2 linked regions of the Allorhodopirellula heiligendammensis genome follow. Each later gene encodes a partner of the first gene's protein in a complex. Links are inferred from orthologs where the notes say so. Each region holds a gene or a part of one and is shown in the gene's direction. Other genes may lie near its edges.

The links.
Region 2: pnp (region 1) and rny share a complex: the UniProt entries of both Bacillus subtilis proteins name them as parts of the possible RNA degradosome complex. The link is inferred for Allorhodopirellula heiligendammensis from one-to-one orthologs.

What each region holds. Positions count from the first base shown.
Region 1 is NZ_SJPU01000001.1:93,580-103,134, forward strand. What follows is about bases 152-3,171. They hold pnp (polyribonucleotide nucleotidyltransferase), read left to right. Parts: upstream 152-546; coding sequence 547-2,796; downstream 2,797-3,171. Other genes in these bases: rpsO (30S ribosomal protein S15), read left to right, coding at 152-223; Poly21_RS00415 (rhomboid family intramembrane serine protease), read left to right, coding at 3,037-3,171. Outside these bases: more of rpsO, read left to right, coding at 1-151; more of Poly21_RS00415, read left to right, coding at 3,172-4,002; Poly21_RS00420 (sugar phosphate isomerase/epimerase family protein), read left to right, coding at 4,011-5,072; Poly21_RS00425 (redoxin domain-containing protein), read left to right, coding at 5,069-6,424; Poly21_RS00430 (FG-GAP repeat domain-containing protein), read left to right, coding at 6,499-7,635; Poly21_RS00435 (nucleotide pyrophosphohydrolase), read left to right, coding at 7,632-8,006; Poly21_RS00440 (glucose-6-phosphate isomerase), read right to left, coding at 8,061-9,359. UniProt on the Bacillus subtilis protein: Involved in mRNA degradation. Catalyzes the phosphorolysis of single-stranded polyribonucleotides processively in the 3'- to 5'-direction. Necessary for competence development in Bacillus subtilis.
Region 2 is NZ_SJPU01000001.1:1,241,036-1,250,540, reverse strand. What follows is about bases 2,617-5,586. They hold rny (ribonuclease Y), read left to right. Parts: upstream 2,617-3,302; coding sequence 3,303-4,871; downstream 4,872-5,586. Other genes in these bases: Poly21_RS04730 (sugar phosphate isomerase/epimerase family protein), read left to right, coding at 4,947-5,586. In the rest of the region: Poly21_RS04745 (M20 family metallopeptidase), read right to left, coding at 1-1,047; Poly21_RS04740 (DEAD/DEAH box helicase), read right to left, coding at 1,053-2,372; more of Poly21_RS04730, read left to right, coding at 5,587-5,942; Poly21_RS04725 (6-phosphofructokinase), read left to right, coding at 6,059-7,348; Poly21_RS04720 (sodium:calcium antiporter), read right to left, coding at 7,488-8,765; Poly21_RS04715 (dihydrodipicolinate synthase family protein), read right to left, coding at 9,016-9,505. UniProt on the Bacillus subtilis protein: Endoribonuclease that initiates mRNA decay. Initiates the decay of all SAM-dependent riboswitches, such as yitJ riboswitch. Involved in processing of the gapA operon mRNA, it cleaves between cggR and gapA.

The sequences.
Region 1 (9,555 bases):
AGCGACTGCAGATGACACCGGATCCCCTGAGGTGCAGATTGCGATTCTGACTGAGCGGATCAATGGTTTGACCGAGCACATGCGAACGCACCGCAAAGACTTTGCTTCGCGACGCGGCTTGCTCGGTTTGGTCAGTCGCCGACGTCGGTTGCTCGATTACGTTCGAGCTCACGATCCGCAGCGTTACCTGGATGTGATTGGTAAGCTCGGTATTCGCAAGTAGTTTCTCGTCAGGTTGGTCGTCGGCATGGTCCTTCGACCGTGTGTGGATGTGCCAACGGGCAGTACGCCCCGGATTGGTAATGCGAGTGTGTTCACTCTTTCTGTTAGCACCACACATCACTGAACGTTCGCCGCGGGCGGACATTTCTTGTTTCATCTTTCACGCATGTGCCGAGCGAATAATCGCTCGGCGTCATGCCGGTGAACGCGGGCGCGATGTTTCTCGAGTCGCGCCGCGATCAATTGTAGTCATCGAGTTTGTTGGCGGCGATGTGTCGCCGTTTTGTTGTTTGTAGGAAAAAGTAAAGAAAAATAGAGGTTGTGGTGAGTATTCACAAAATTCGCGTAGAACGAAAAATCGGCGATTCAGTCTTGTCCTTTGAGACGGGCCATGTCGCGAAACAGGCTGCCGGCAGCGTGCTGGTGCAGTATGGCGACACCGTCGTTCTGGTAGCTGCTGCTTCCGGAACCCCCCGACCAGGCATCGACTTCTTCCCGCTGATGTGCGACTATCGCGAACGGCTTGCTGCAGCAGGTAAGTTCCCCGGTGGCTTTCTTAAGCGAGAAGGTCGTCCGAGCACGAAGGAAATCCTCAGCTCGCGATTGATGGACCGACCCATTCGCCCACTATGGCCCAATGGGTACATGGACGAAGTTCAAGTCCAAGCGATGGTCATCGCCAGCGACTTGCAAAATGACGGTGACGTGCTGGCCATGAACGGTGCCGCTGCGGCACTTCATATCAGCCCCCTGCCGTTCCAAGGACCGCTCGCCAGCGTCCGCGTGGGCAAGGTCGATGGCAAGTTGATTGCTTTCCCGACTTTCGAGCAGCTCGAGGAATCCGAACTCGACATGATCGTCAGCGGCAGCCAAGAGATGGTTGCGATGATCGAGGGCTTCGCCAACGAGATGCCCGAAGAAGAAATGATGGAAGCGATTCAGTTCGCTCACGGAGTTATCCGCGAAGTCATCGAGTTGCAGGAAGAACTCTATCGTAAGGTGAACCCCACCAAGGTGCCTTTCGAGTCGCCAGCGGACGACGGCTTGTTCCAGCGGCTTAATGACGCCTACTACGATGACTTCCGCGCCGCACAGCAGACATCCGGCAAACAGGCTCGCGCCGATGCCACCCACGGCCTACGCGACCGCGCCATGAGCGAAGTCATTCCCGATCCCAAGGCCGACGGCGCAATCTGTGTGAATCGGTTCAAAAAGGTTTGGCACGATCTCGAAGAGAAAGTCGTCCGTGACCTGATCAGCGCGGGCACCCGTCCCGATGGACGCGATCGCAATTCGCTCCGAGCGATTCACTGCGAAACAGACCTGTTGCCTTGCGTCCATGGCTCGGCCATGTTCCAACGCGGCGAAACCCAAGCGATCGTGACGATTGCACTGGGCACCAGTCGCGACGAACAACGCGTCGACGGCTTGCAGGACGAGTACAGCAAGAAGTTCATGCTCGACTACAACTTCCCCTCGTACTCCGTGGGCGAATGCCGCCCCATCCGCGGACCTGGACGTCGGGAAATCGGTCACGGAGCCCTGGCTGAGCGCAGCGTCGCTCCCGTGTTGCCGCCCGCCGATGCATTCCCCTACACCATCCGCGTGATCAGCGACATCACTGAGTCCAACGGCAGTTCGTCGATGGCGTCGGTATGCGGTGCGACACTCGGCTTGATGGCCTCCGGCGTGCCGATCAGCAACCCTGTGGCCGGGATCTCGATCGGTCTGGTACAGAATTCACCAGATGACTGGCACCTGTTAACGGACATCCTCGGCACCGAAGATCACTTCGGCGACATGGACTTCAAGATCGCCGGAACGCAAAACGGTATCACCGGCATCCAACTTGACCTCAAGATCACGGGTGTTGGCGAAGAGATCATTCGAGCGACGCTGAAGCAATCGCGGGAAGCTCGCATTGAGATCCTCAAGAAGATGCTCACGACGATCCCGCGGCCACGCCGCGAAATCTCGCCGACCGCACCACGATTGCTCCGCACGAAGATCTCGCCCGATAAGATCGGTGCTCTGATCGGGCCTGGCGGTAAGAACATCCGGGGCATTCAAGAGTCCACCGGCGCCGTGATTGAAGTGGATGATGACGGCACCGTGCTCGTCGCCAGCAGCAACAAAGAATCCGCCATGGACGCCATGCGTCAGGTCGAAGCTTGCACGGCAACCGTTCAGATTGGCAAGATCTACGACGGCATCGTCAGCAGCATCAAAGAGTTTGGTGCCTTCGTCGAGATCCTCCCCGGTCGCGATGGACTCGTTCACATCAGCGAAATGAGCGGTGGATATATCAGCAACCTCGATCGCCACATCGCCGTTGGCGATGAAATGAAGGTGTTGGTCATCGACGTCGATGAGCACGACCGTGTCAAACTCAGCCGCCGACGCGCCCTCGAAGAATTGGGCCTGGAAGACCCCTTGGCCGCCGAACTGGAAGACGGTGAAGGTGGTGGCGAGAGCAGCAGCGGTGGCGACGGTGAAGACCGTCCACGACGCCGCCGCGGCGGACGCGGCCCACGTCGTGACGGTGGTGGCAGCGGCGGTCGCTCGCGCGACTGAGTGCCGACGGCATGAATCAAGACGCGACGGACTCATTCCCTCGCGTCTTTCAAAAATGAGCATTAACCGCCTGGGTGAAAGCCTGGGCGGTTAACTTATTGGTGTATTGGGCGACAGTCGTGTTGGTAACGATCCGCAGCTCCCCACCAGCTTCTCTGGGGGACAGGTAACGCCCGAGAGTTGCCGACGCAGCAACACTGCAACTTCAGCATATTCCCTCCATACAAGGCTCCAATTCTGATGGGGATCAACGATCGCGACTATGGCCGCACGGAACGCACTCCGTGGGATCGAATCGAAAACCCACGCAGCATGGTGATCACGCTCATCGTGATCAATGTGATCGTATTCGCTGCCCAGTCGCTGTTTGTCTACAGCCCGCAATCGGACTCACCAGTGGGAATGGATACCCCGCAGGGGGAAATCGCGGTCGTCTCGACGGGCGAGAAACGCAGCCACATCGACGACATCTTCGCCGTCCGCGGCACCTCGTTGACACGCCCCTGGTTGTGGTTCCAAACGGTGACCTATGGCTTTCTGCATAACCGTAGCAACATTCTTCACCTCGTCTTCAATATGTTCCTGCTGTATGTGTTCGGCCGACCGCTCGAACAGCGAATTGGGGGGCAGGAATTTCTGAAGGCATACTTGGCGGCGATCTTGGTGGGCGGTGTCGTGGCGATGGTCTCACCGTGGCTGCTACGAATGTTCGTTCCAGGTGTATCCGTGGACGTCGCGACGCTCGGTGCCAGCGGTGGCGTGATGGCCATGATGGTCATGTTCGCGTGTTACTATCCTCACCAAGAACTGCTTTTGATGCTCGTGCTACCCGTCAAAGCATGGGTGCTCGTCAGCTTCCTGGTGCTGATGGATCTCCTCGGTGCGGCGGGCATGAGCGGCAGCGACACCGCCTACGGCGTTCACTTGGCTGGGGCCCTCTTCGGATTTCTGTATGTCAGGAAGGGATGGAGCTTTCAGTGGCTCGATTTGACGCAGTTGGATGAAATCCCCGCTCGCTTGAGACAGCGTTCTCGACGGGCAAAACTGAAGCTCCACGATCCAGAAAAGAAAATTCGCGAGGAAGAACGGGAAGCGGATCGAATTTTAGCTAAAATCCATTCATCGGGCGAATCCAGTTTGACTGCGGGTGAGCGCCGGACTCTCGAAAAATACAGTCGCCGTAAACGGCAATCACGCGATCTTTAGCGAACACGATGTCTTCTGAAACCTCTCCGCCTCCTGCTCAACGCAGTCATTCGCCGCTGCGTCTGAACCGCCGTAGTGCCGCCAATTTAACCGCAACGACTGCGCTAGCGGCTTGGCTGGGTCGCCCCTTGAACTCCCTCGCAGCGGCAGCCGAGGGCGACGGGCCGGCGGCGCAGCCGTCCGCCACTGACACGCCGCCGGAGCCCGGTGTCCCCGCCCCACAACCGTCTCCGCTGCCGTACCTGGATCGAATCGGCCTGCAGCTCTACACGCTCCGTGACCAAATGGCAGAATCTCCTGAGCAGACCCTCGCAGCGGTAGCCGCGGCGGGGTACTGGCAGGTCGAACTGATGAACATCGACGAGCAGGCGGTCCAAATCGCGGCCATGGCTCGGGCAGCAGGACTGTGCGTGCACAGCGCTTTCCTCGATTACAACGTGATCACCGCTCCGGGACGTGAGGGCGTCGCTTCGCTTGAGCAGACGCTCGACCTAGCCCAGCGAATCGGACTGCGACACGTGGTATTTGGATACATTGCCAAAGATCAACGTGATTCCGCGGAGAAGTGCCGCGTGATCGCGGATTCCGCCAACGCCGCAGCCGACAAAACCCGGGCCGCAGGCATGCGTATGTGCTATCACAATCACTCCTTTGAGTTTGCCGCCTTTGCTTCGACTGCAACAGAAGATGCCGAGGCAAAGTCCCTGACGGCCTACGATATTTTCATCGAGCGATTCGATCCCCAGCAGATGGAATTTGAACTCGACGTGTTCTGGGCCAAAATCGCCGGCCAAGATCCGCTGGCGCTCATGCGGCGTCTCGCTGGGCGGATCAGCCAGGTACACCTCAAAGATATGCTCGCCGACACTCCCGTGAGCTTAGACGAATCCGCTGTGCCCAAGGAAGCATTTCAGGAACTGGGCGATGGAGTGATCGACATTCCCAGTGTGATGCGGCTCGCCAAGGAGATCGGTGTCGATCAATGTCATGTCGAACAGGATCAATCTCCCGCGCCGTTGGAGAGCATTGTTCAAAGCTACCAATACTTGATGAAAGCAGGTAATCCATGAACACTCGCTTCCACCCGCAGTCGCTCTGCGTGCTCCCTGCTCGATATCTCCGGTGCGCAGCGTGGCTATCAATCTTCGCACTGTCGTTGACATTCTCGGGCAGTCACCCCCAGGCTGCCGCTGACGACGACGTCACTCAAGCCGATACGTTTCAACCGAGCGAAGCGGTCAAAACAGCACTGATGCCATTATTCGATTCCATTTCGAAGGCGGACGGGTCTCGGGCAAATGTCGAGCTGACAGTCGAAACGGTCATGCATGGGGAAATTCTCTCCCGAGAACCGTCGTCGTTTGCGATAGCGTCGAAGTCGCCGGACCATCACACGATCTATCATCAGTCCGAAGGCGAGAGCAAACGGATCTATGCCGACGGCAAAACCTATATCGTGGCGCTCTCGCCACAGGCTTATTACGAACTGCCGGATGTTCTAAGCAATCAAGCGATCGTCACCAGCTCGCCGATCAACCTGGGCGCGTACCCTGAGCCATTACTCGCTCTGACACTGGCTGGCGTTGATCCAACGATCAGCTTCTTCAATGGGATGTTTTCTGTCGAAGCGATGGGAAAAACTAAATTCCGCGGCCGCACTGATTCTGTCCATGTTCGAGGTCAGCAGGACGATAACGTCGTCTGGGACTTGTGGATCACCGATGAACAGCACCCACGTCCCTTGCGGTTGCTGGTCAACCTCACACCAATGTTGCAAGCCAGTGACCAAGTCCATGTGCCCGAAGGTTACGGACTGTCGCTCCGATATGACTTCGTGAAATGGCGAGTAACCGGTGAGGTGGAAGACAAGCTGTTTCACTTCGTCCCGGCTCCAGATGCGACACAATACGCTTCACTCGCCGACTACGAAGAGCAAACCTCGCCCGAGATCGGCAGTCACCCTCTGCTCGGTAAGCCCGTGCCCGAATACACACTGACGCTTCTTGACGGAACCGAAGTCAGCTCAGAGGAACTCAAAGACAAGATCGTTGTCTTGGATTTCTGGGCGACCTGGTGCACGCCCTGCATGCAAGCGATGCCTACCATCAAATCGTCCGTTGCCGAGTTCGCCGACAAAGATGTCGTCTTTTACGCGATCAATGCTGGCGAGAATGCCAGCCTCGTCAACGGTTTTGCCAGCGAGCAAGATTGGGGCGTCGACGTCGCCGTCGATCCCGAGGGCACTCTCATGGATGCTTTCTCGGCGGAGGAAATTCCCCTGACGCTCATCGTTGGACGCAACGGAATCGTCGAATCCACTCACATGGGATACCCTGGGGAAGATGCGTTGGCAAAACAATTTCACGATGAGCTGGATGTGCTAGTCCGAGGTGGACGCATCGCCAGTTCTCAGCCCGAGTAACACTACGGATCTACCGCATGTTTTTAAGTCGCCTGTCCTCACTGATCACCGTCACGTGCCTGCTCACTTCGCACCTGCATGCCGGGGAACCTCCTCAGTTCGAAGTTCGATTGCTGACCATTGATGCGAATGAGGGAATCGCTGCGGGCGATATGGATGGTGACGGTAAACTTGACATTGTCGCCGGTCGAAATTGGTTTTGCAACGATGATTGGGCGGCTCGGCCCCTGCGGAATGTTGATGATTGGAACGGGTACGTGCAGTCCAATGGCGACTATCTCTTAGACGTCGACGGGGACGGACGTCTCGACGTCATCGCGGGCTCATTTTTGCCGACCCAAGTCAATTGGTACCGGAACCCAGGTGACGAGGGTCTGCGCCTCGGTCAACAGTGGCAGCAAAATTTGCTCGTCGATACCGGGGCAACCGCCAACGAGGGCCAGTTGCTCGAGGACATTGATGGAGACGGCACGATGGAATGGATCGTCAACAGCTGGAAGCCTGATTCCCCCATGATCGTATGGCGGTTGGTTCCGAAAACAGCTGCCGAAAATGAATCAGCTGACGCACCAAACTCCCCCGTCTTCGAAGTCAAACGACAGGTCATCGGACCTCAAAACGGGCATGGTATCGCCGTCGGTGATATCTCCGGCGACGGACGCGCTGACATCCTCGTGGGTACTGGTTGGTACGAACAACCTGAATCGGATCCATGGTCTGGCCCGTGGGAATACCATGCGGACTGGAACCTGAATGCGAGCTTGCCCATGATCGTGACTGATCTCGATGGTGATGGTGATAACGATCTGATCTACGGCAACGGTCACCACTTCGGACTGCAATGGCGAGAAAACAAGGGTGCGTCCGAAGACGATGGAAAGATCCAGTGGACTGACCACGTGATCGACCGAGATTATTCCCAACCGCATAGTCTCACATGGAAGGATCTCGACGGTGACGGCCAACCTGATTTGATCACCGGGAAACGTTATTTTGCGCACAACGGGAACGATCCCGGTGGCAAGGATGTGCCCTGTCTGTATTGGTACCGATGGAATCCCGATACCAAGACGTTTAAGCGATACACCATTGATGAGGGACGTGTGGGTACCGGACTCCAGGTCGTTGTCGAAGATTTCAATCAAGACGGCCGGATGGATATCGCCGTTGCCGGTAAGAGCGGTACCTATCTCCTACTCGCGAAGCCATGAACGGTTCACCGCCAGTTGCCCCTGAGTCACTATCAATCGCCGACGCGCAAAGTTGTGTCGACGATTGGATTCAAACCATCGGCGTCCGGTATTTTGACGAGCTCACCAATCTTGCCCAACTGATGGAAGAGGTGGGTGAGGTCGCCCGCATTCTTTCGCGGAGTCATGGCGAGCAGTCCAGCAAATCAGGCGAGCACCTAGGTGATCTATCGGATGAACTTGCGGATGTCTTATTTGTCGTGATCTGTCTCGCCAACCAATCAGGAATCGATCTGACAGAGGCCTTGAAGAAGAACCTCGCTAAAAAGACTGACCGTGACCGTGACAGGCACCGGAACAATCCGAAACTGGACGCCAGCGGGCAACCGTAAACCCGCCGCGATGCGTCTCTCCTCACCACACCAACAGCCAGTCAAGGACCTCCACTAGGACGGTTCACGGTGTAGTGTGAGCAAACATTCGCGGGCCAACCATGTGAACTGAAATAGCTGCCCGAGTGTGTGCATGTCGATATGCGGCAGATTCAAATGGGTTGTCGGCTGGCCTGCATTGCACCGCTCTTCGTTGTTTCTAGCGAACGCCGAACGCATCAGGTCGGGCAGCGTCACCACAGCACTTGCCTGCTTGCTAGATTTCGGTGCCGAATAACAATCAATTCCGATTTCGGTGGCGATCTCTCTAGATTGGACCGGCAAGGGATCCGTGCGTGCTGCGTCAACGAAGACCTGATGGACGACACCCCCATCGCCTGGTGATTCTCGTCGACCCAAGGGTGCCTTCATCATGCATTCCCACCAGGCGCCGAACCCCCTGAGCGCCGGTGTCCACACGTCCAGGCGACTCGGCGATGCTCCGTGAATTTGTCGGATCGCGGCCTCAATGGTTACAAACTGCATCACCGAATTCTCGGCAAACTCAGTAGTCAGAAAATGCTCGTTCATCGCTGCAGCACCAACTAGGAATTGGATGCAGTCGAGCCCGAGCAGAGCAGCGGGCAAGAGCGTTGCGGGCGAGTAGACGCCGAGCGGCCCACCCAACTCATCCTCAAATTGGAAGTCGCGTTCACAACCTCGGCGGTCCGCGTGCGCCCGGACAGGGCCACTCGCCGGCGTAATTGGGATTAATAATTTTGGTATCCAGCGAGGCGCGCCCGCGCCGAGCGACGCAGCGAGTTGATCGCCTATCACTTCCATCGACGTCGCCACAGCCAGTGAGGACAAACCATGACGTTGTCGCGAATCAATTGGGATGATGGCGTATCGCTGCTCTGCCGCGTGCGGACCGTTACCGCCCATCGCCAATCGTCGCGACAGACCCTCCGTAGCGTCGTTGTCGAAGTCCGCGCACGCGAAATACATTCGCGGTTTGCTACCGCGGGCCGAGCGAGATAACTCATTGTGGTAGGGATCACAGCACGCACGCATCAGCGCCGCGGGGCCGAGCAACGTGTCCTGGTCCCCAATCACCGCCACAGCGTCGAGATGGTCATGCAGGCGGTTGGCCACGCGGAAGACACGTCCCAGCTCTGAATTCTCACGCATCGATTCATAATCGGTGAGCAGTTTCTCGGGCATGCGAAATCCACCGGTCCACGTGGCAGTCGACCGCTGGAGCATGTCGTCACGCTGTGCTGCGAGCCGTCCGCACAACGCTTCGAACTGCTCGGGCGTGACCGCACAGGCACCGCCCATGACACCGTTGGGATCGAAACGCAGCAGCTTCATCGGCGATCTCTCTTGCGGTGAGGGGATGGATGGTCAAGAATCGAGCGCAAAGAACACCCGAGCGAAAGAAATGGATTAAAACGTGATTGAATCGCGTGTCCCACGGGCCGATGCCGCTGCCGGTTGACAGGTGCCGCCACCCCGCCGAACCACTCCAACGGCACTCAAAGTACATCGTGCGACGACTCGCTCAAAA
Region 2 (9,505 bases), 1.2 Mb from region 1 along the record:
GCAGGCATCCGTGGCATAGCAGACCGCTTCCGAGCGATTTTCACCGATGAAGGGTTTTGCCAACTCGCAGAGGTCACGAACGCACGCGGCATCGGCGGGAGTCTGCATCGGCTCACCACCAGGAAAGAGCTGGAACGTTAGCCCCAGTTCGACAGCCCGCTGCTGGACCTGCGCCAGCAGCTCGCTGCCATCCACACCCGGCATCGTGCGGAAACTCACCCATGCCGCGCAGTGATCGGGAACGATATTGAGTGCATCCATTCCATCGCTGACACCGAAATTCCAAGTGAGGGTCGGTGGGTCGAACATGCCATTTCGTAAGACAAGGTCCGTCTGGCAACGCTCGTTGATCTCCAAGAGAGTTTGCAGCATCGGAACCATAGCCACATTGGCATTGACGCCGGTATTGGTACTGCTATGCGCTGCTCGGCCTGCTGAGACTACGCGAAACCCAACGATACCTTTGTGGGCATGGATGACACGCAGCCCCGTGGGTTCTCCGATGATGCAGGGCGGATCGGCAGCGGCAATTTGCCCATAGCAGGCAGAATGCTCGGTGAGATGCCGTGCGCCTTCGAATCCGACTTCTTCGTCAGCAGTGCAGACGAACCAGAGGGGACTGGTTTGTAACGCCGGATCGACTTGGCTGACCGAAGTAAGCATCGCCGCCAGTGAGCCTTTCATGTCGCAGGCTCCACGACCGTAGATACGTGTTCCCTCAACCGTCGCAATAAACGGATTGTGGCCCGGTCCGGTCCATCGATCCGCGGGGACGGTGTCGGTATGGCAGAAGTAAGCTAAACCGCTCCGCTTATCGGCCCTATGCCGCCCGCTATCGCCAACGCCCGACGCATTCATCTCCGGACCTCGCCGAGCGACGAGGTTACATTTGAGCACACCACGAGAATCCCGATAGCTTGTCCGCTCAACATCGAAATCGAGTTCTTGCAGCCATGCGGCAACGAGGTCAGAGATGCCTTCATTGCTACGGCTGCTGACGGTATCGAACGCAATGAGTTGCGAAAGGTAATCAGAAACGCGTGTCATGGTCCTCACACCGAGGCGTGTCGGCCTGGCTTTTTGTTTCGTGGGAAGGAGCTTTTCCCGCCACCACCGCTGTTCGAACCACGCCGTGATTGGCCGCCACTGGCGCGACCACCACCAGCCGGTCGGCTGCCTCGCGACCGACCGCCACCACCACCACCTTGGCCGCGTCCTTTGGGAGCATTCGAAGCCGGTTCGAAACGCTCCTCAGGATTTTCAACTTTGAGTTTTTGGCCAATCAAGCTTTCGATTGCACTGAGCTCGCCTCGCTCGTCGCCGGTGCAGAACGAAATGGCAATTCCATCCGCACCCGCGCGGCCGGTACGGCCGATGCGGTGAACATAGCTCTCCGGTTCAACGGGCATGTCGTAGTTGATCACATGGCTAACGCCATCGATATCGATGCCCCGAGCGGCGACGTCGGTCGCAACAAGTACGTTGATGCGATCATTACGAAACGCATCGAGCGCTTTTTGACGAGCGTTCTGTGTTTTATTGCCGTGAATCGCAACCGCTTGGATACCGCTTTTGTCGAGTTTCTTCACCAATGAGTTCGCACCATGTTTGGTGCGTGTGAACACGATCGAACGAGTCACGTCCTTCCCGAGCAATAGTTCCGTCAACGACGAGACCTTGTTGTCACGGCGGACGATTCGCAATCGCTGTTCGATCAGTTCGACGCTCGTCTTCTTGGGAGTCACGTTGATCGATACCGGATTGAACAACAAGCTATTGGCAAGTTCACGAATCTTCGGAGCGAGCGTCGCGGAGAAAAACATTGACTGGCGTTGCTGGGGAAGTGCCGCGATGATCTTCTTCAGGGCGGGCAGGAACCCCATGTCGAGCATCCGATCAGCCTCGTCGAGCACAAAAATTTGCACGTCACGAAGGTTGATATGCCCTTGATCCATGAGGTCGATCAGTCGTCCGGGTGTCGCGATCAGCACGTCAACGCCCTTTCGCATCGAATTCACCTGACCGGTTTGCCCCACGCCACCGTAGACAAGCGCGGAGTGGAATTTCATATGTTTGCCGTACACGCGGAAACTGTCGCCGATCTGAATCGCCAGTTCGCGAGTCGGTGCGAGGACGAGTGTGGTCGGGCGGTTGGGTGCAGCACGAGGTTTCTCGTGACCGAGAAAATCGAGGATCGGCAGTGCGAAGGCGGCAGTTTTACCGGTACCCGTTTGTGCACATCCGAGAATATCTTGGCCCGCCACGCCTGCGGGGATGGCCTGCGCCTGGATCGGGGTCGGTGTAACGTATTCTTGTTCTGCGAGGGCGCGTTTGAGGGGAGCGAATAGGTCGATTGATTCGAAAGTCTTCAAGAGTGTTTCTTTTTCAAATTTGAGTGAATCACTCGCGGGATGCATGTCTAGACGGGCAGCCTAAGAATGGCTGCGGAGATAAAACGTTCCAACACGAACTGCGAGCGAGAGCGGATGGACGCTTAGTTGACGAACAAACGCTCAAGGGGGAGCTGTAGGAAAGTCGCCAACGCGAAATTCCGGAAACCTCGGACTAACAAGAAGAGTCACGAAGTCATTTGCGTTCATTTCCATAAACGCGGAGCAGCTTTCCTGGGTCGGTCGACAGGACCGAGTCGGTTGGCAGCGGTTGGTAAACGGTTCGTTTACCGATAGACGAGCAGCAGAGACCTTGGCTCTACACCGTGTTCTCGTCGGTCGATCAAATGCGGTTGCATTTCTTGTTGCCGATCGACCCTTGGCAATGGACCGCCAATCCGTTTGGCAGTTCTCTGAGAACAAACCATACATCGCCGCAGCGGAACCGCCAAGCCCAAACTGTGAAAATGTCCCAGTACGCTCTGCCGGAGAGCGTCCAGAGGCCTTGCGCGGAATGTTCGGACCATGTGGATCGAAGGGGCGGACGCGAAGCGATTCGTTTGAAAACGATGCTGGACAGGATCATCACCCCCCGCGCAGGACGCCTGCGGCACTGGTATGCTATCGGACCAGACGCGCGACCATTCGCGTCTCTTATCCATCAAAATTCCCCACTCAATAACTCCCGCTCGTCTACCGCATCGATCCCCCGGTGCGTTCGACGAATCACGTTCGCTTTTTGCTCGAATAAGTTCCCGATCATGTGGCCCACAATCTGGTCCTACTTCCTGACATCTCTATTTCGCAGCAGCCCGTGGGTTGCAGCGAGATATGCCTGTGGAGTCCTTCACAGCGTCGGCATGCAACGAATCAAGCGAAGCGTCGATGAAAGCAGGCGGATCGCAAATCAATATGAATCCCGAAATCGCTACCACGATTCTCTACTGTCTCGTCTGTTTCTTCCTTGGCATCGCCGTTGTGCTGGGCTGGGTACGGCGGCAGGCCATCAAACGCGACGAACGTTTACGCAGCGAAGCCGCAGCGCTGCTTTCCGCAGCCCAACGTGACGCCGAAACCAGCGCAGCGAAAGTCGTCCTCGAAGCGCGTGAAAACGCAATTTCTATCAAGCTCGCAACCGAGCGTGAGGTCGCGCTGCTGAAGGAAAAGGAGGCGGCAAGAGACCGCAAACTGGACATCCGTGAGGACCAACTTGCGGCCAACCAGGAGACCCTTCAGAAAGCGCAGCGTGGGCTCGAGAATAGTCAAACGCGATTGGCTGCGCAGATGCGCGAGCTGACCGAACAACGCGCTGAGTTGGACCGACTCGTTCAAGAAGGTCAACGCACGCTGGAGCAGATCAGCGGCATGACGGAGGAACAAGCAGCGGCGAAGTTGATTGAATCGGTGCACGTCGATCTTGAGCACGAGATTGGGGCCGCCGTGCTGAAGCAACAGCGTGAGCTTTCCCGCCGAGTAGACGACCAGGCCCGCGAGATGTTGTTGACGGCGATGCAGCGTTACGCGTCTCCGCATACCGCCGATACGACGACGAGCACCGTTGGGGTGCCGAGTGATGACATGAAGGGCCGCATCATCGGCCGAGATGGTCGAAACATTCGCGCCTTCGAAGCAGCGACGGGCATGGACCTGATCATCGACGATACGCCCGGAGTCGTCGTGGTCAGTGGCTTTGATCCGGTGCGCCGTGAGATTGCTCGTCTGTCATTGGAGAAGCTGATTGCCGATGGTCGCATTCATCCTTCGAAGATCGAGGAGATGGTTGAACAGACGACGCAGGAGATCAAAACGTTCATTATCAAGAAGGGCCAGGAGGCTGCGAGCGAAGTCAATGTTTCCGGTCTGCACGACCGAGTAATCGAGATGCTCGGACGGTTGCATTTTCGGACTTCGTACAGCCAGAACGTGCTGCGGCACAGCGTCGAAGTTGCGTTTCTGTCGGGAATGATGGCGGAGATGATTGACATGGACGGAGACCTTGCCCGCCGCGCGGGACTGCTGCATGATATCGGCAAGGCAGCTGACCACGAACTCGAAGGTGGGCATCCAAAGATTGGCGGCGATCTCTTGCAACGACACAAAGAGTGCCAAGAGGTCGTCCATGCTGCTCGAGGTCACCACGACGAAGTTGTCACTGAGCACCCTTACACGATGCTCGTGGCAACCGCCGACGCCTGCAGCGCCAGTCGCCCGGGGGCCCGGCGAGAATCGCTCGAGCGTTACGTCAAGCGAATGGAGGAACTCGAGTCGATTGCCCACCGCTTCGATGGCGTTCAACAGGCCTACGCGATCTCCGCGGGACGTGAGGTCCGTGTGATCGTCAGCAGTGGCAAAATCAGCGATGAGTCCGCTGCGACGATCTGTCGTGACATTGCCCTCTGCTTCGAAAAAGAGCTCACCTATCCTGGTGAGATTAAAGTCACGGTCGTTCGCGAGGCGAGATTCACAAGTACGGCGAAGTAGCTACGCTCGCGACGGAGACTGTCGCGAGATTCGAATTCAAAACGCAGAATTTAAGTACGCAAACAGGTAGCAAAAATGGCAGAAATGAAAATTGGTGTGCGGGTGGATGCGTTGGGCGAGCAGACCCCCTCGGCGGCATCCCTGCGACGTACGTTGGGTTGGGTGGCCGCAACGGGCGCGACGAGTGTCGAGTTGTGCGGAAGACAATTACTCGACGTTTCCGAGATATCCGACACTGCCGTACGCACGGTGCGAAAGATACTCGATGACCTGAATCTGAAAGTTGCCTCGATCCGACTGCCGACCCGGTTTGGATTCGATTACTTGCCGAACTTGGACCGCCGGGTCGACGCCACGAAAGATGCGATGCGTGCCGCCTATCGACTTGGTGCCCCTTTGGTTGTCAACCAGATTGGCCCTGTCCCCACTCCACCAGCATCGCGGCGTGGCGCAGGGACGCCAGCGAAAACGACAGGGGCGTTCGGATCAACCGTCATCAGTTCTGCGATGCCGCCCGAGGGATTGAGCGTCGCCGAAGCCCAGGCCTGGGTCGCCGGTGCATCGTCGCACGGCAACATATCCGCAGGCAGTCATGCCGGATCCGCCGATGGCGGTGGTGAGCAGGTTGACCCACGCTGGAACACCATGCGTGAAGTGCTCGACGACCTGGGACGGTTCGGTGCGCGAGTGGGTGCATTTTTCGCCGCAGAAACGGGGACTGAGCCTGGGGCGCATTTAGCCAGTTTGATTGATATGAGTGCCGAATCGTATATTGCCGTAGCGCTCAATCCCGGGCAATTGATTATCAACCGGCATAGCGTCAGTGACGCCGTTGCGGCCCTCGGCGATCGGATTCGTATTGTGAACGCGGTCGACGGCGTGCTCGATCTCTCCGCTGGGCGGGGAATTGCAGTTCCGGTCGGTCAGGGGACAACCGATTTTCCTTCGCTGCTCGGCCAACTGGAGGATATTCCCTATCGAGGCCCGTTCATTGTGGGGAGGTCTGAGATGCCTGTGGCAACCGCAAAGCAGGAAATCGCGGCGAGCGTCGAGTACTTCCGCAACATGTAGTTCGCAAAATCAGATATCTTGGCGAGCGACCGTAAATCCTTAGAATCTGGTCCGTTCCCCAGAACATGAGACATCGCAGTCCCCAATCTTTCTCCCCTAACCACAAGCGTGACGCCGTGCCTGAGCTGGCCCATCACAATCTCGACATCAAACGCGTCGCCATCCTGTTCGCGGGAGGTCCGGCGCCGGCAGCTAATGCGGTTATCAGTACCGCTGCCTTTTCGTTTCTCGAGGAAGGCGCTCAAGTGTTTGGGATCAAACACGGCTATAGTCGCTTGGCGGAATACACCGCGGCAGGTCCACTGTGTGAAGGCGAAGATTACATTCGATTCTCGCACGACACGCTGATCAATGCTCGCAGCAGCCGCGGTATCATGATCGGGACTGCACGCACCAATCCGGGCAAACATGTCAGCAGCCCTGAACACTTGAAAGACCCCGAGCTGGTCGCGCCGCTACGGCGGGTCTATGAAGGACTTTGCTCGCTCGAGATCGATGCGTTGATTTCCATTGGCGGAGACGACACGCTCAAGACTGCAAACAAACTGAAAATGTTTCAGGACAATTTGCCAGGTGATGCGAGGCGATTCCCTGTGGTCCACCTGCCCAAGACGATCGACAACGACTACTCCGGGATCGACTTTACGTTTGGGTTCTTCACCGCCGTCGAAACACTCGCCGAAGAGATTCGCAATCTTAACTTTGATGCGGCGGCGGGACGAGCCTATTTCTTGTGCGAAGCCATGGGACGCAGCGCGGGATGGTTGGCGTATGGAGCGGCGATTGCTGGTGAAGCGAGCATGGTGCTCAGCGTCGAGGACATCACGGGCGCCCTCGCTGATGAGGAAGTCGTGAATGCCGAAACCGGGGCCACTCGCAAGGTCATGGCGCTAGAGCGAGTCATTGACCGTATGGTTGACATGATGCTGGCCCGCGAACGCGATGGGCGTCCCTACGGAACGATTGTGATTGCCGAAGGAATGGCCGAGTTCCTGCCGGCAAAATATCTCGAAGGGGTTAGTCGAGATGACCACGGCCACATCAACATTTCATCGATCAATCTCTCGGCGTTAATCTCACGCTTAATTGGTGAGCGATACACCGAACGCACTGGCAAGTACCGCAAGGTCAACGGGTTGCAGATGGGATACGAAGCACGATGTGCACCGCCGCAAGCCTACGACGTGTTGCTCGGTTCCCAGCTGGGTGTGGGAGCGTACCGGGCTCTCGTCGAGGAAAAACTCAATGGGGTGATGGTGTCGGTGGCCGGACAGTTCGACTTGCACTTCGTGCCCTTCGATGACCTCGTCGATCCGCAAACTCTGGTGACGAAAGTGCGTTTTATCGAGCAAAACTCCGACTTCCACCGCTTGGCACGGTTCTTGGAAACGTGCGTGGACAACTAGACTGAGGCACCTGGCTGGCCAAGTGCGCAGGCCCGCACTCGTTGCATCTGCGAACGCCGGTATCGAACCCTCTGCGGGTGAGTTGTCAAAGCGGCCAGCCGAACTGATTCTATCTTGCGGCAGCGGTGATTGGGTGGCATCATCCAAGGGCTGGCAAGGCGTGCAGCAGTCCTTGCAGGTATGCGGAAAGCGATTCAGCAGCAGCATAGCCTTCGCTGCGGCCGACGATATAGAGCACGAATGTGATGTAAATCGCCAGCAATAGGATCGCTTTGCCGCGACCCATTTCGACGTACGACACACCCTCTGGGGTACGACCGCGTCGACCGAGGTAGTAGATAAAGAAACTGATGATCGTCAGCGCCAGCAGCAATAAACGCAACTCGCCACTTTCGGCGGCAATGTCCGCCGACATTTCAATCGGTCCGTGGACTAAGGTGAAGAGAAACAACGGGAAGCCGAGGGCAAAACAGATGTCGAAGATATTGCTGCCCAGTGCGTTGGCGACCGCATCGTCGTAGTCGCCCCCGCGCGCGTCGCGTATCGACATCACCAAGTCTGGCACGCTGGTAGCCATCGACGCGAAAATAACAGCGACAAACATCGGCGGCATGCCCAGGCCCGTCAGCTCGGTGCCAAACAGCGTGTAGTGAGGGGACTCGGCGTTTCCCGTGCCCAACCATTGGCAAGCCTCGACAAGCAACCAGCAGGCAGCGCCGATGATTGCCGTGGATGTTAGTAGCAATGGCCAGCCGTTCCAGGTTCCCTTTGCAATCTGCTCTTGCTGTTTGCCGCGCACAAACATGTTCTCGAGATCCAACAAGGGACCGAGCGATAGCCAGTAGAACAAGTTCGCTGAATATCCGCGTCGCTCCTCATCCCCCTCTTCTTCCACACGCTCTGGTTCGATGTCGGTCTCCTCTGCTTGCTTCATGGACAACAGCATGAAAGCAAAGTACGTCAGGTAGAGACCGATCAATACCAGCCCCTGCCACCAGTGAAGTTGTTCCCCATTGATCAGCAGGATCAGCACGAACTCACAGAAAATCAGAGACAACCCGTCGCGCAGTAACACTTTTGTGGAGACGTGAACTGAGGTGACTCGGATTCCCAAGATAACCGATCCAATCACAGTCAGAATGCACGCTGCTGGAATGATCATACCGTTGAACATGGCACTGCCCGCGGTAGTGCCGATGCCGATCGCAAATCCGTCTCGGTCGGACAGTACGAACAGGGCAATCAACGTCGTGCATAGTTCGGGCACAGAACTCGAAATCGCGTTGATGGTGCCGCCCCGCACCCCCTCGGACATATTGCGGCCGATATACTTCGACGCCACCTCGAATCCATCACAGGCTCGCCAGATCAACAGGCATGTGAATGAAATCAAGATCAGCGGAATTAGAATGCCCATGGAAGCCCAAAACGTGACGGATGCAACTGCACGAACTTGTCGTGAGCCGACAAGTTACCAGCCTGCTGGTAGCTGTCAATTCAGCCCCCATAACTCTGTTAGCCTTGGGGCTCGGTGCACTCGCGATTGTTGGAACGCTCCGTCGTAGCGACTGCGCATCGTTCCGCAGTCCAGCATGCTGATTGAGCGATTGGCACCCCCGCTACGTGATCGCTCGGGAGGTTGCTCCCGAGCGACGCCTCCGATGCAGCTATTTGCTGGCTGGATAGAGTGACTTGGCGGCCTGCTCAACGAGTTTCGATTCGGAATCGCTGATTCCACTGAGCAGCGGTAGGATTGGGCCAGTCTTTGCGATACCGGCGAAACCGACCGCTTCATGGAGAACGCGAATGGGATTGATACTGTTTCGCAGATCCTCCAGCTCACAAAATTGCTGGCGGATCTCTTCCGCTTCGTCGTACCGTTCCGCTTGAATTGCATGCAGCATCCGCATGCTCAGTGCGGGGGTGATGCAGATACATCCAGAGGTAAATCCGGTGAGACCGAAATCTCGCATGTGAATGATCGCGGGTTGTTCGCCAATTCCGCTGACAATCAACTCGGGACCAACAGCGTCGATGATCTCTCGCAGATAAGGATCATCCTCGGTATTATCGCGGACGACGGCATACTTGATCGCTGAGACCAGACCATCGTCGACCAGGCCGCGAACTTGCTCAGGTTCCATGTAACGGTCGTGT